Regions from separate parts of the Clostridium sp. Marseille-Q7071 genome, predicted to be linked through region 1. Evidence: riboswitches for the same ligand, from Rfam matches in the RefSeq annotation. Region 1 holds a riboswitch; each other region holds the start of a gene.

Region 1 (4,823 bases):
GTTACATAACATAAAAAGTCGGCTCCATAAGTAGCTGCAATAGCACCACCAATAGCACTTGTAATATGATCATAACCTGGTGCTATATCCGTAACTAATGGTCCTAATACATAGAAAGGTGCTCCATGGCAAAGTTTCTTCTCAAGTAACATATTAGCTTCTATTTCATTAATAGCCATATGACCTGGCCCTTCAATTATAACTTGTACATTTCTCTCCCATGCTCTTAAAGTAAGTTCTCCTAATATCATAAGTTCTTTTATTTGACAGGCATCAGTAGCATCATTTATAGAGCCTGGTCTGCAAGCGTCGCCTAAACTTAATGTTAAATCATATTTTTCGCAAATGTCTAGTAATCTATCAAAATGCTCATAAAATGGATTTTCCTTGTTATTTAATTCCATCCAGGCAAATAGTAATGATCCACCTCTTGAAACTATATTAGTAAGTCTTTTATTTCGTTTAAAAGTATTTATAGTCTCTCTATTTAATCCCGCATGGATAGTAACAAAATCTACTCCATCCATAGCATGTTTTTCAACTACATCGAAAAACTCATCTACAGTTATATCTTTGAGTTCTTTATCATAAAATCCCACTACATCGTACATTGGAACAGTACCAATCATTGCAGGTGACATATCTATTAGTTTTTTTCTAAAATCATAAGTTTTGCCATAATTACTTAAATCCATTATAGCTTCTGCTTTCATTTCTAATGCTATTTTGACTTTTTCAAGTTCTGCTTCAATATTAGCACAATCCTTTGATATACCTAGATTTACATTAATTTTCGTTCTAAGACCTTGTCCAACACCTTCTGGTGACAAGCTCTTATGATTCTTATTTGCAGGTATTGCTATTTTACCCTCTGCAACTAAAATTCTTAACTGTTCTATATCTATGTTTTCCTTTTCTGCAACAATCTTCATTTCCTTTGTTATAATGTGCTTTTTAGCAGCATCCATTTGAGTTGTGTAATTCATAGTTATCCTCCTCATTTATCCCATTTATTATTTTTCTAATATTATTAACTTTAGCTTTTATATTTTCTGTACTAATAAGTTCAGAAATCATAGCAAAACATTTGCCTCCATGGCTTATTACATCCATTAAATTTTCTTCTTTTATGCCACCTATTGTTACAGAGGGTAATTTTATATTTTTTGACACCCATTTTAAATATTCTAACCCTTCTGAATATTCTACATCTTTTTTAGTTGTAGTATTAAATATTGGTCCTACACCTATGTAATCAACCTTCTTTTCTAAAGCTAAAAGAGCTTGATTCTTATTATGGGTAGAAAGTCCAATTATCATATTAGGTGCTATTTTTCTTGCTTCTAGTGAATCCATATCTTCTTGCCCTAGATGTATACCATCAGCTTTTACTGCTAATGCAATATCAATATCATCATTTACAATAAAGGTTACATTATTTTTTTTAGTTAATTCTCTAATAATTTTACATTGATTTAATTTGTAAACTTTGTCTCTATTTTTCTCTCTATATTGAATTATTTTAATACCATTTTCAATCAGTTCTTTAGTTAATTGAATATTATCTCTTCCATTAGAAAAATCCTCTCCTAAAATGGCATAAATACTGTCTTTAAAATAAAACTTTCTATTTGGATAAGTCTTTTCAAGATAATAGGATTTAAACCTTAAAGTCTCATATTTTTTACCATATTCATAGTATCCTAATATTTTTAATAGTTCCTCAATAGTTCTTAGCCCTTCTTGTATTCTTTTAAAATTAGATTTTATTAATGCTTCAATAGTTTCTTTTTTATCTACAGTGGTTCTCAAAGATATAGCAGCACCAATATCATTTATTGAATCTCTATAGGTTATAAGTTCATCACTATCAAAAGTTTTTCTTACATTATGCCTTAACTCTCTAAGCTCTTTAGTTTTTATTTCATCATTATAGTAGAATCTGCATAGGTCCTCTAATACCCTAATACCTTCAGATGCCCTATTTATATTTGCATCAATAATTCTATATATAGACAAAATACTGCCACCTCCTAAAACAAAATGTTGAAAGGTTATTATTTTTAATGTACTTTTATCTAAATTAAAAAAGCTTGCCAAAGGCAAGCTTAAAAATACATATAAAAGTGCATTTATTCTGCTTCCCTACGGTGGTATTAACCACATCAGGTTCAAGGGTTAGGCAAAATCTGCCCTCTCAGCCATAAGGCACCCCTAGCAATAAGGTTATTTAATTCTTTAATTTCATTATAACAATATTTAATATTTTTGCAACATATATCTAAAAATAATCAAATTATGAATTCGATTATATATTAGACTTATAAAATCTTTATATAACTAATATTTATATATCCTCCGCTGTTACCATAATATATAGAATACCAACCATTAGATTTTTTGTATAACTTAACTTTATCATTCTTTTTTAATTGTCCAATTACTGAATAATTTATACCAGGTCCACTTCTTACATTTAAAATATCAGCAGTGATTTGTGCTATTTTATCTTTAATAGAATAGTCATCAGTAGTTGGAATGGTTTCTTTATTATCATCAATACCAGTTAACGCTTTAAATATGCTTTTAGCTACGGTATATGGTCCAAGTTTCTGCCATAAATTCATATCATTTTTATTATCTACGAATGCGACTTCTGGTAATATGCAAGCCATATTAGTTTCTCTAGGAACGTATAAGCTTTTATTTTCTTTTACTCCTCTATTTCTAAGTCCTAAATTGGATATGGCATCTACTACTGCCTTAGCACAACTTGAAGCTAGTCCAGAATTTGAAAATACATATACTTCTGTGCCATAACCATTTCCATCAGAGGAGTTATGATGCATGCATATATGAAGTTTCGGTTTATAATTATTAGCTCTATTTACTTCTAGTACTAGCCTATCATTTACAGATAAATCTTCATCATATGGTGTTACATCATATATTGTTAAGTTGTATTTATTACATAGTTTAACAAATTCCTTAGTTATTGATTTATTTAATTCAGCTTCAATCTTATATCCTACAGCCCCAAGATCTGTTTTAGTGCAATGTCCTGCAGATATCGTTAGTGTATCACCTTTATTTATCAGTGCCATAATATTATCACCTCAATTATATATATGCATATAAAAGGATTATCAATATATGAAGTATGATTTTATTTTTAAGAAATATGATGGCAACTGTATTTTGTATTAATCAAATTCATAAGTTTCTATAATAGCTCTTCTATTATAGATTTTTCACTAATAAATCAATAGTTATGATAAATAAAGAATGTAAATTATCGCATAAACCAATGTATTATTTTATTAAGAAAAAAACGTTCTACTGTAACTACAAGTATGCAAGAAACTATAAAACAACTAAGCTTAAATTCTGACATTCTATCTTCAAAATATTCTCCTCGTAAAAGTGAAAAGAAATCTGGTGTAAAGGAATACCTAATACTTTCATTTAAATCATCAGTATCATTAAATATTAACTTAAATATAGCTTTATAAATTGGTATATTTATTAATATAAGTATAAAAATAAGCATGTATATATGTCACCTCTTAAATTTTACTATATACCTATTATTGTAGAAATATCTTATTTATTAATATATGGATTATATTATAACTAAAAAATAGTTAGTAATTATTAATCAAATTGAAAACCCAGTGCTATAAAGGAGCATTGGGTTTTTAATTTAAATACAATATAATTTTATGTTTTAAGCTTTAAGTAGGCTTTCAAAAACTTCCGCTGCATAGTAGGAACTTCTTACTAATGGTCCACTAGCCACAAATTTGAAGCCTAAATCTTTACCGATAGTTTCATATTCTTTAAAAGTATTAGGATGAATATATTCTACAACATCTATATGTTCTTTTGATGGCATTAAATACTGTCCTATAGTTAATATATCGCAATCTACTTTCTTTAAATCCTTCATTAACTCTATAACCTCTTCTTCACTTTCACCTAATCCTACCATAAATCCAGATTTGGTTAAAATATTTGGATTTAGCATTTTTACGTTTTGTAAAAGCTCTAGAGATCTTTTATAAATTGCCATAGGACGAACTTTATTATATAAATTTTTTACAGTTTCAATATTATGATTAATTATTTCAGGATTAGAATTCACTACTGTTTTCAATGCCTCAATGTCGCCTTTAAAATCAGGTATTAACACCTCTGTTGTAACTTTTCTATCTAGCTTTTTTATTTCTTTTACAGTTTTTGTAAAATGATTAGCCCCGCCATCAAGTAAATCATCCCTTGTAACTGAAGTAATTACTACATGTTTTAGGTTCATTTCTTTTACAGTTTGTGCTAAATTATATGGCTCCATCGGATCAACTTTTTCTGGGGCATCTTTTGTAACCTTACAAAACTTACAATTTCTAGTGCAATTTTTACCCAAAATCATAAATGCTGCTGTACATTTATTATAACATTCTCCATGATTAGGGCATCCTGCTTCTTCACAAACTGTATTTAATTTATATTGGCTTAGCAAAGAACTAACCTTATTGATATTTTTACCACTTTGTAATTTTACCTTTAACCATTCTGGTTTTCTTAAATATGTCATTAACCCACCTCTATTTCATATACTCCCTTTTAACTTTAAGTTATATATCATAATTACTTATATATAAATTATAACATCAATTTAAAAGAAAAATTGTAATATTATAGTAAAATAATATATTTTTCCTCGTATTGCATTCTATATATAGCATGTTTATGCATATTAAATATTTTAAAAGTTCATTTATTAATAAATATTTTTGATATTTAAAATAAATTTTAGGCTAGGT
Region 2 (4,823 bases), 2.6 Mb from region 1:
TTACACCTTTTTTAACTCTAAATATTATATTAGGAAATATAGGTTGTTCTCCACGACCTAATCCTTTTTCGTATTCTTTTAAGAATATTTCACATATAAGTGCTGCATCTTTACTTTGAGGTATTCCTATATTCATAGAAGAAAAAGGAACTTGACTACCTGCTCTAGAATGCATTGTATTCAAATTATAGACAACTCCCTGCATGGATTGCTCTATTATTCTTCTTAATTTTTTTTCTACTGCTTCTTCTAATACTTCTTCTGATATTCCTAACTCTTTTAATTCTTTTCTTATTTCTTCTCTTGTTGGTTCTACAAAAGTGGCTAAGTCATTATCAAAATCTGCATGGGATTGTCCTCCAAACATATCGTTTTGAGTAGATTGAAGTAATATACAAGAAAGTTCTGCTGCCGAATCTATACGTTTAGCCTTTCTTAAATAACCATATCCAGTATTAAAACCTCTTTCTAAAATTTCTTTAGTAGGGATATGCAAGCAGTTTATAGTTAAATTATAACTATCTAAATCGTGGTAGTATAAATCTCCATTTTCATGGGCTTTTGATAGGTGCTTAGGCATAGTAGATAAGTTATACCATTTATTGGACTCACTAGCTATTCTGAGTAGTTTAGAACTAAAATTGTTTCCAACATTAGCATTGTCTCTATCAGTTTCTACTCCTATTCTTTCTATAGCTTTCATCAAATCAGATTTTATTTCTCTAATTCTAGTTCTCTCTTTTCTATAATTTCCATAAGCAACACCTATAGGCTTATGACCATTTTCAAGTAAAGTACTCTGTACTATATTTTGAATTTCTTCTACTGTTAATTCTTCTACATTTAAATTCTCTATTCTTTTTATTATCTTTTGAGTTAACTCTATTTTTTCACTTTCTAGTAAATTATAAGATATTTCCTCTGCTGATCCTTTAATAGCATTAGTTATCTTAACAGAGTTAAATTCAACCTTTCTACCATCTCGCTTAACAACATATAGCATAAATTACCCCCCTAAAACACAACATATTGCACTCGGATAATTATACTCTACTAAAAAAATTATATCAATTTATAAAAATATCTATGAAAATGGACTATGGTTTATTAATTACATTTAACTTGTAATTGTTCCTTTTTTCATGTGGACATCATAATTGACATAAAGATTTATTTAAAATATCCATTAATCTAAAGTATAAAACTATCTAAAAATGCTCAAGCTATATTTATAATGAAAATTCAATGTTAACTATAGCCATATTAAGCTTAAATTTTATTATTACAGTAAATATGGTACAATCATAACAAGTGAAATTTTTTTATTCAGGAGGAATTTAGATGAAAACAGGTACAGTTAAATGGTTTAATTCTGAAAAAGGATTTGGTTTTCTATCAGTTGAAGGCGAGGAAGATGTATTTATTCATTTCTCTTCAATTCAAGGAGAAGGATACAAAACTTTAGAAGAAGGTGACAAAGTACAATTTGAAGTTGTAGAAGGTTCTAGAGGACCCCAAGCAGCTAATGTTGTTAAGTTATAATTTAGCTTATATAATTAAATATTTTTATTTCTTTATAAACAGCTACACCCTTCACATTATTATGAAGGGTGTTTATAGCTTAAGTAATATTCAAAATTTAACTAGTCAGTATACTAGTCTACTTTTCATCATACTGAGCCGTTAGAACTTAATGATAGCTTGAAGCCTCTGAGCCTGTGTGATGCAAAATATATGCCTACCTTTGGCTAGTTGCTTTTTCATATGCCTAAACTATTTCTTTATTAAATTTTTTATACTTATACATCTTCTTATCTGCACCACAGATTATAGTCTTAAAATCATATTTTTCTCCTCCAGCTATTTCAAAAATTCCGTAACTAAAATCTAAAGTATAGTCTTGTTCTCTATGATTTTTACATATCTCTCTCAAATTTTCCATAATTTCAATTGCCTCATCTTCTCTACACTTATCTAATAATATTAAAAATTCATCTCCGCCTAGTCTACCATATAAATTATTGCTATTGATATGAGATCTTAATGCTTGAGAAAATCTTATCAATAACTCATCACCTATAGTATGTCCATAGTTATCATTGACATATTTAAAATTATTAATATCTATAAAAACTATAGAACTTGTATAGTTTTTATTATAAAATTCGTTAAGATAATATTCTATTATCTGTTCTAAATAACCTCTGCTATAAAGGCAAGTCAGACTATCATAAGTTGCTTTTTCCCTTAATTTGCCTTGAATCAAATGACTTCTAACTGCCAATCTAAATTCATTCAGTATATATTTTACTGTTCGTATATCTTCACTTGAAAAAGCCTCTTCTATAACAGTACTATCTAAATTTAATATTGCAGTTAAAACTCCATCTAAATATATAGGTGCACTTAAAGTATTGTGTATATTTAAAGATTCTGTTGAAATAAGTATATACTTTTTTGAAGGATCCATATAAACTTCATTAAAATTTCTAGGATTTTCTATTATTGCAATATCCTTAAAATTATTTATTTTATGAAGATATATTTCCTCTTTTTTTAATATTATTTTTTTTAAATCATCAGAATATCCATGAAGAGATATAAACCTAAATTCACTTCCATCTTCTGTTATTTTAAGTAAGCTACCTTTAGACGCCTTCGGTACCAATTTTATAGCTGTATTTAATATTAGATCATAGACCTCTTTTTCATTTTTAAGGGAAATTATCTTTTCACTAACAGCATATAGAACTTCTTTTCTTTTTTCTCTTTCTATTAAGCTTTTTTTATAGCTATATATTATGCAACCCTCTATAACACATATTAGTGTTAATACCCCAGTCAATGTTACTAGTAAATTATTTGTCAACATATTAACCCCACTTTTTAACATATATGTTTATTCTTAATTATACAGAATAATTGTGAATATTTGCTATAAAAAAGATAAAAATAATATATATGAGTATTTGTTTTGTAGAAAAATAATTTAAGTTTTATATTTATGCAAGATTTTTGAAAATTGTTTTGTATATCTTTAAATTAAATCTATTTATTAGTCTAATACAAAATTTATAATACAGTTGAAAGGGTGATTTAATGTTTGGCAAAGTAATAGATATGAACAATACAGATGCATTTGTAGAACTTACAGAGGGTATAACTATAAATGTATCTGTAAGCAAACTCCCTAATCATATAAAAGTTGGTGACAAAGTAGATGTATCTTTTTCTAATTCTTCAACTATGCTATATAATAAAATAATAGATTTCTTATAATTTTTATTGTGTTTTCTTTAGTTACATAATATAATGAAATTGTAATAAAAATCTAATAAATTGCTAGGGGTGCCTTATGGCTGAGAGATGAACAATTCATTAACCCTTGTACCTGAACTGGATAATGCCAGCGTAGGAAAGCGTCTATATTAAAATAGAAATTAATATACCTTATGCCTATATTGGCATAAGGTTTTTTATATATTTAGCACTTTATAATATACAATTATTAGATTTATATTTCTTTAATATACACTTTTAAAAGTAATTTTATTTTTAACATATATTTAAAGCATCTTTGATTTATTATTTTAGATGTCTAAAATAAAAGGGGGGTTCAACTATGTTAAATGCATTACAAGAAAACTTATCAAAAGTTTTAAGTAGTAGTACTACAATTTTTACATTAATAGGAGCTCTAATAATAATTATTGCTTTTACAAAAATTAAAAAAATTAAATTTTCTACATCCATGATAACTCAAATTGGTGTAGCTTTAGGTGTATCCCTAGCACTTAGCTTTATAAAGCCTTTTAATGCACCTTATGGTGGAAGTGTTACTTTGGGAAGCATGGTTCCAATTATAATTATTTCCTATATTTATGGCCCTGTAGTTGGAGTTTTAACTGGATTTTTAAGAGGAGTATTAGATTTTATAATTGGTCCAGCTCAGATACTCCATCCTATACAAATACTATTTGACTATGTGCTACCATTTATGGCAATAGGTCTTTCAAGCTTAATTAAGAATAATAAATTATTAGGGACAGTTTTTGGTACCTCGCTAAGATTTGTATTTCACTTTATTTCTGGCTTTATATTTTGGTCAGCCTATGCACCAGAAGGTATGTCTCCTTTAGTATATTCATTCTTATATAATATTTCATACGTATTCTTTGATGGGTTAATCTGCGTATTAATATTAGCAGTTCTTCCTCTTGAAAGATTACAAAGAGAATTTAAAAGAGCCTAGGGAACTCCCTAGGCTTTTAAATTTAAAAATCATCTGGTTTTTTTTCGTATATTCCTATTTTCCATTCGCCTTTTTCATATTTATTAACTACATAATAGTTAGTTTCATACTCACCAGCATGTCCCTTAAAAGTAATTATCGCTTTATATTTTGTAGAAGTATATCCTTCAGTATTTATATTCATTACTATATCAAAACCTTCTACCTTTGCATCCTTCACTAAAGTTACATCAGACATCTTATTAAACCTTTGCTCAAAGTTCAATAAATCAGTAGATAAAATAAATTTTGACATTTCTAAATCTGAACTCATATTAATTCCTATTTTAGGATTGTCTTCTTTACTCTTTTTATACATGTCGACTGCTTCGTATATTGTATCATAATAAACATTTTGAAAATCTATAGGTTTTCTTATATTCCAGAAATTTTTAATTATGTCATTATCAAGTCTTTTTGATACTATATAGTTTTTATCATCATTATAAAAATTTGCACCATCATTCTTGTCTAATCCAGCAATATAGTTGAATTTATGAACCTTATCAGGTCCTTCATAAATTTCAAAAAT
Region 3 (4,823 bases), 510 kb from region 1:
AACCTAATGAAAATTGGCTAAGGCAGTGCGGATATGAAACTTTAGAGCAATATAAAAGTGAGAATAAAAATCCAATTGAAGATGTAAATTGGTTTTTAACTTTACCTTTATATTGGGAAAATGAGAATATATTTATAAGTCATGCAGGATTATCTGAAATTGCTTTAAATTGTTTTGAGGAAACAGACTCACATGGGGTTCTATGGAACAGAGGGAAAGTAAAAAATATAAACAAGCTACAAATAATTGGACATACTCCCTGCGAAAATAGCGAACCTATTTATAATGAGGAAGAGAATTCTTTGAATATTGATACAGGAGCGGGGTATAAAGATGGAGTTTTAACCGGCGTTAAATTAAACGAAAAGGGAGAAATATTAAAAATTATAAAGATTAATACTTAATATTATTTAAAGAATTTTATTTTTTATTTTAGTGTATTTAAATAGCTTCAGTGAATGAATAAAAGGATTTTAGAAGAAACTATGGAACTTATTTATAACAGGAATTTAAAATATTTAATAATAGAAGGAGAATGATTATGTATTTTGAAAAAGCAGGAAGAGAGAATACTATAAAAACAATTGAGCTTGCAGTTAAAACTGCAAAGGAAAGAGGAATTAAAAATATAGTTGTAGCTTCCAATGCAGGAGACACTGCTTTACTTTTAAAAGATAGTGGATTAAATGTAGTAGTTGTTACTCATGTTAATGGTTTTAGAGAAGCTGGTATTCAAGAAATAAGTGAGGAAAGAATGGAAGAATTAAAGAGCTGTGGATTTAAGGTATATACAAGTACTCACGTATTATCTGGTGCTGAAAGAGCTCTTTCAACAAAATTTGGAGGAATTTCTCCTGTAGAGGTTATGGCTTATAGTTTACGTATGTTTGGACAAGGTGTCAAAGTGGCAGTAGAAGTAGCTATAATGGCACTAGATGGAGGTACTATACTATATGGAGAGGATATAATTTCTATAGGTGGCTCAGGAAAAGGTGCAGATACGGCAATAATATTAACTCCAGCACATGGTTCAGCTATACTAGATACAAAAATTAAAGAAATAATTTGTAAGCCATATAATTTTTAATAAATTCCTTTATTTAATAACATTTACAAAGTGTAATAAATGTTACAGAAATATTTGCCTAAAAGTAATAGAATTATGTTAAAATAAGAATTTTACTTTGGGGGTACTTTTATGGCTAATATTAATAATTTAACTAGACAACATATTGAAATCTTAGAGATGATTTATAATATAAAGGAGCTTATAAATAAAGATTTAGAAGTGGAATGCAGTGAAATTGCAAAAAATATAAATTTATTATCAGGAAAGCTAAGAATTCACTTAGAGAGTGAAGATAAATTTCTATATCCAAACTTATTAAAAAATGAAAATGAAAAAATTAAAAATATAGCTAAGTGTTATATTGATGAGATGGGAGATATACTTAACGTATTTAATAATTATAAAAATCAGTTCAATACTAGGAGTAAGATAATTAATAATAAAGATAAATTTATTATTAATACAAAAGAGGTTTTTGATAAAATAGAAAAAAGAATGGAAAGTGAAGATAGAGAGTTATATAAATTACTCTAAGATGTATAATACAGATTTAATTTATAAAAGCTAGATTTTATAAACTAAATAAATAAGTTGAATATACAGAAACAAGATGTTAATATTAAACTATAAAGAAAATATTTACACAGGGGAGCTAGTAAAACTGGCTGAGAGTAAAAGTGTGTACTTTTAGACCCTTAACCTGAACTGGATAATACCAGCGTAGGAAGTGTGTTTGGGATACTTAAATTTATCCTATATTTATGCTGTAAACATAAGCACAAATCCAAAACTGGATTTGTGCTTTTTTATTTTAAAATATTCAGTAAATTTGAGAATTATCTTAAATTACATCATTAGCTATGCACAATAAATTTAAAAGGGGGAATCTTTATGAAAACTAAAAAAATAGTATTATCTGCTATGTTTATTGCTATAGGCGTATTAGGGTCATCTATTTATATTCCTATGGGCGTTGCAAAGTGTTTTCCTGTACAACATGCTATAAATGTTGTATCTGCAATAGCGCTAGGACCTGTAAATGGAGTAGCTATAGCCTTTTGTATATCATTACTTAGGAATATTTTGGGCACAGGGACCTTACTTGCTTTTTCAGGCAGTATGGTAGGGGCAGCTTTAGCAGGTTATTTTTATAAGAAAACAAAGAAAAATTTCATGGCAGTAATAGGAGAAGTAATAGGAACAGGGATACTAGGATCATTGATGTCCTTTCCTATAGCTAAATTAATTATGGGGAAATCAGTAGGCGCCTTTGCCTTTATAATACCTTTTGGTGTAAGTACAGTAGTAGGAAGTGTAATTGCTTATCTTTTAGTTATGGTATTTGAAAAAACTAAAGTTATGAAAACTATTTAATTTTATATAAGGTTAAGTATCTATAATTGTAGGGTAAGTTTAGAGTTTAAGGATATCAATTAATAATTAAAGATTTATAATTGTTAATTTCAAATAATTGTTTAGAATAAGGGGGAATAAAGCTTGAGCGAGTATAAACATATAGAAGATGTACTTGAAAAGGGAGGTACTATTTTAGGGCTTATAAAAGATAAAAAGCCATTAATACATCAGATAACTAACTATGTAAGTTGCAATGATTGCGCAAATATAACTTTAGCCTTAGGAGCTTCTCCAATAATGAGTGAAGATGCAGAAGAAGTAGAAGAAATAGTATCTCAATCTTCAGCACTTCTTATAAATATAGGTATGTTAACAAAAGATACACTAAAATCTATGATATTGGCAGGGAAAAAGGCTAATAGTTTAAATATACCTGTAGTATTAGATCCTGTAGGGGTAGCTGCATCTAATTTTAGAAAGAGTTCTATTGAAAAACTATTAAAGGAAATCAACTTTTCTGTAATTAAAGGAAATCTTTCAGAAATCAAAACCTTATGTGGACTTAAAACCAATTCTAAAGGGGTAGATAGTGAGGAAAATGAAGAGGGCATTGATTATATAAAAGAAGGAAAAGCTTTGGCTGAAGCTTTAAGCTATAAATTAAATTCAGTAATATGCATAACTGGAAAGATAGATATTATATGCTATAAAGATATATGTTATATAGTAGAAAATGGACATAGCATTATGAGTAAAGTTACTGCCATGGGATGTATGATGGGAGCTGTAATTGCAACATTAGTTTCTGTAACTAAAGAGCATTTAATATCAACCCTAATAGCAGTAACATTACTAGGAGTTTGTGGTGAATTAGCTGAAAGAGAGGTAAAAGAAGGAATTGAAGGTAGTGGAACTTTTAAAGTAAAATTTTTAGACCAAGTATATAATTTTTCAGAGGAGAAATTATATACAAATCAAAGAGTTTATAAAGTGTAATTAACATATTTTATTAAAAAAGATACTTTAATTTATAGACTTTTGATTTTGAACATCTAATTATAATAATTAGATAAATATTATAAAAAAGAAATTAGAATTAAATTTAACATATAATTCTGTCTTATAAGTTGTATTTGCATTCAATAATATATATTATAAAGATAGATATAATTTAGTTTATACAGTAGTGTAAACTAGTAAAATTAGAAATTATTTTTATAATGGAGGATTTACTATGAACTTAAAAGAGACAGCATTAAAGTTTCATAAAGATTTTCAAGGCAAAATTGCACTTCACTGTAAGGTACCGGTAAATAATAAAGAAGATATGACACTAGCGTATACACCAGGAGTAGCAGAGCCTTGTATGGAAATAAACAAAGATTATGATAAGGTTTATGATTATACATCAAAAGGAAATTGGGTAGCTGTAGTAACTAATGGTACTGCGGTATTAGGTCTTGGAGATATAGGGGCAGCAGCAGGACTACCAGTTATGGAAGGAAAATCAGTATTATTCAAAGCTTTTGCAGGAGTAGATGCTTTTCCTATATGTCTTGACACAAAGGATAGCAAAAAGATAATAGAAACTGTTAAATTAATGGAAAGCTCATTTGGAGGAGTTAACCTAGAAGACATAAAAGCTCCAGAATGCTTTGAAATAGAAGAAGAGCTTAAAAAAATATGCAATATTCCAATATTCCATGATGATCAACATGGTACGGCAGTAGTTTCATTAGCTTGTTTATTTAATGCAGTAAAATTAGCTAATAAGAAAATGGAAGATATAAAAGTAGTTATTAATGGTGCAGGTGCAGCAGGAATAGCCATAGCAAAATTACTTATAAGATTAAATGTAAAAGATGTAATACTTTGCGATACTCAAGGAGCTATATACGAAGGCCGCACGGTAAAAATGAATAAATATAAAGAAGAGATGGCTAAAATATCTAATAAGGATAAAGAGCAAGGAACTTTAGAAGAAGTTTTAAAAGGTAAAGATGTATTTCTAGGGGTATCTGTAGCTAATTGTGTTACTAGTGAAATGGTTAAATCTATGAATAAAGATGCTATAGTTATGGCAATGGCAAATCCTAATCCAGAGATATTACCTAACATTGCAAAAGAAGCAGGAGCTAAGGTTGTTTGTACTGGTAGATCAGACTTTCCAAACCAAGTTAACAATGTACTAGCTTTCCCAGGAATATTTAGAGGAGCTTTAGATGTTAGAGCTTCAGAAATAAATGACGAAATGAAAATAGCTGCAGCTAGAGCTATAGCTGAAATTATTACTGATGAAGAGTTAAATGAAGATTATGTTATTCCAGAACCATTTGATCTAAGAATAGCACCTAAGGTGGCTGAATATGTGGCAAGAGCAGCTATAGAAACTAAAGTA

What was found. Region 1 has a riboswitch for thiamine pyrophosphate ahead of thiE (thiamine phosphate synthase). Riboswitches for the same ligand answer to the same signal wherever they lie in the genome.
Region 2: linked by a shared signal. The riboswitch ahead of thiT (energy-coupled thiamine transporter ThiT) and the one ahead of thiE (thiamine phosphate synthase) in region 1 are both predicted to bind thiamine pyrophosphate.
Region 3: linked by a shared signal. The riboswitch ahead of thiW (energy coupling factor transporter S component ThiW) and the one ahead of thiE (thiamine phosphate synthase) in region 1 are both predicted to bind thiamine pyrophosphate.

The regions. Positions count from the first base shown of each region.
Region 1 covers NZ_CBCOPR010000001.1:2,996,168-3,000,990, reverse strand. The annotation lists gene thiC (phosphomethylpyrimidine synthase ThiC) at 1-986, opposite strand, end outside; gene thiE (thiamine phosphate synthase) at 955-2,019, opposite strand; TPP riboswitch at 2,126-2,226, opposite strand; gene ACWPW7_RS14165 (N-acetylmuramoyl-L-alanine amidase) at 2,322-3,104, opposite strand; gene ACWPW7_RS14160 (hypothetical protein) at 3,293-3,550, opposite strand; gene lipA (lipoyl synthase) at 3,728-4,594, opposite strand.
Region 2 covers NZ_CBCOPR010000001.1:379,075-383,897, forward strand. The annotation lists gene nrdD (anaerobic ribonucleoside-triphosphate reductase) at 1-1,003, opposite strand, end outside; gene ACWPW7_RS01685 (cold-shock protein) at 1,342-1,542, shown strand; gene ACWPW7_RS01690 (GGDEF domain-containing protein) at 1,769-2,872, opposite strand; gene ACWPW7_RS01695 (S1 RNA-binding domain-containing protein) at 3,100-3,279, shown strand; TPP riboswitch at 3,335-3,435, shown strand; gene thiT (energy-coupled thiamine transporter ThiT) at 3,623-4,252, shown strand; gene ACWPW7_RS01705 (hypothetical protein) at 4,275-4,823, opposite strand, start outside.
Region 3 covers NZ_CBCOPR010000001.1:2,488,476-2,493,298, forward strand. The annotation lists gene ACWPW7_RS11665 (metallophosphoesterase family protein) at 1-404, shown strand, start outside; gene ACWPW7_RS11670 (pyruvate kinase alpha/beta domain-containing protein) at 542-1,087, shown strand; gene ACWPW7_RS11675 (hemerythrin domain-containing protein) at 1,199-1,603, shown strand; TPP riboswitch at 1,705-1,813, shown strand; gene thiW (energy coupling factor transporter S component ThiW) at 1,961-2,443, shown strand; gene thiM (hydroxyethylthiazole kinase) at 2,567-3,421, shown strand; gene ACWPW7_RS11690 (NAD(P)-dependent malic enzyme) at 3,660-4,823, shown strand, end outside.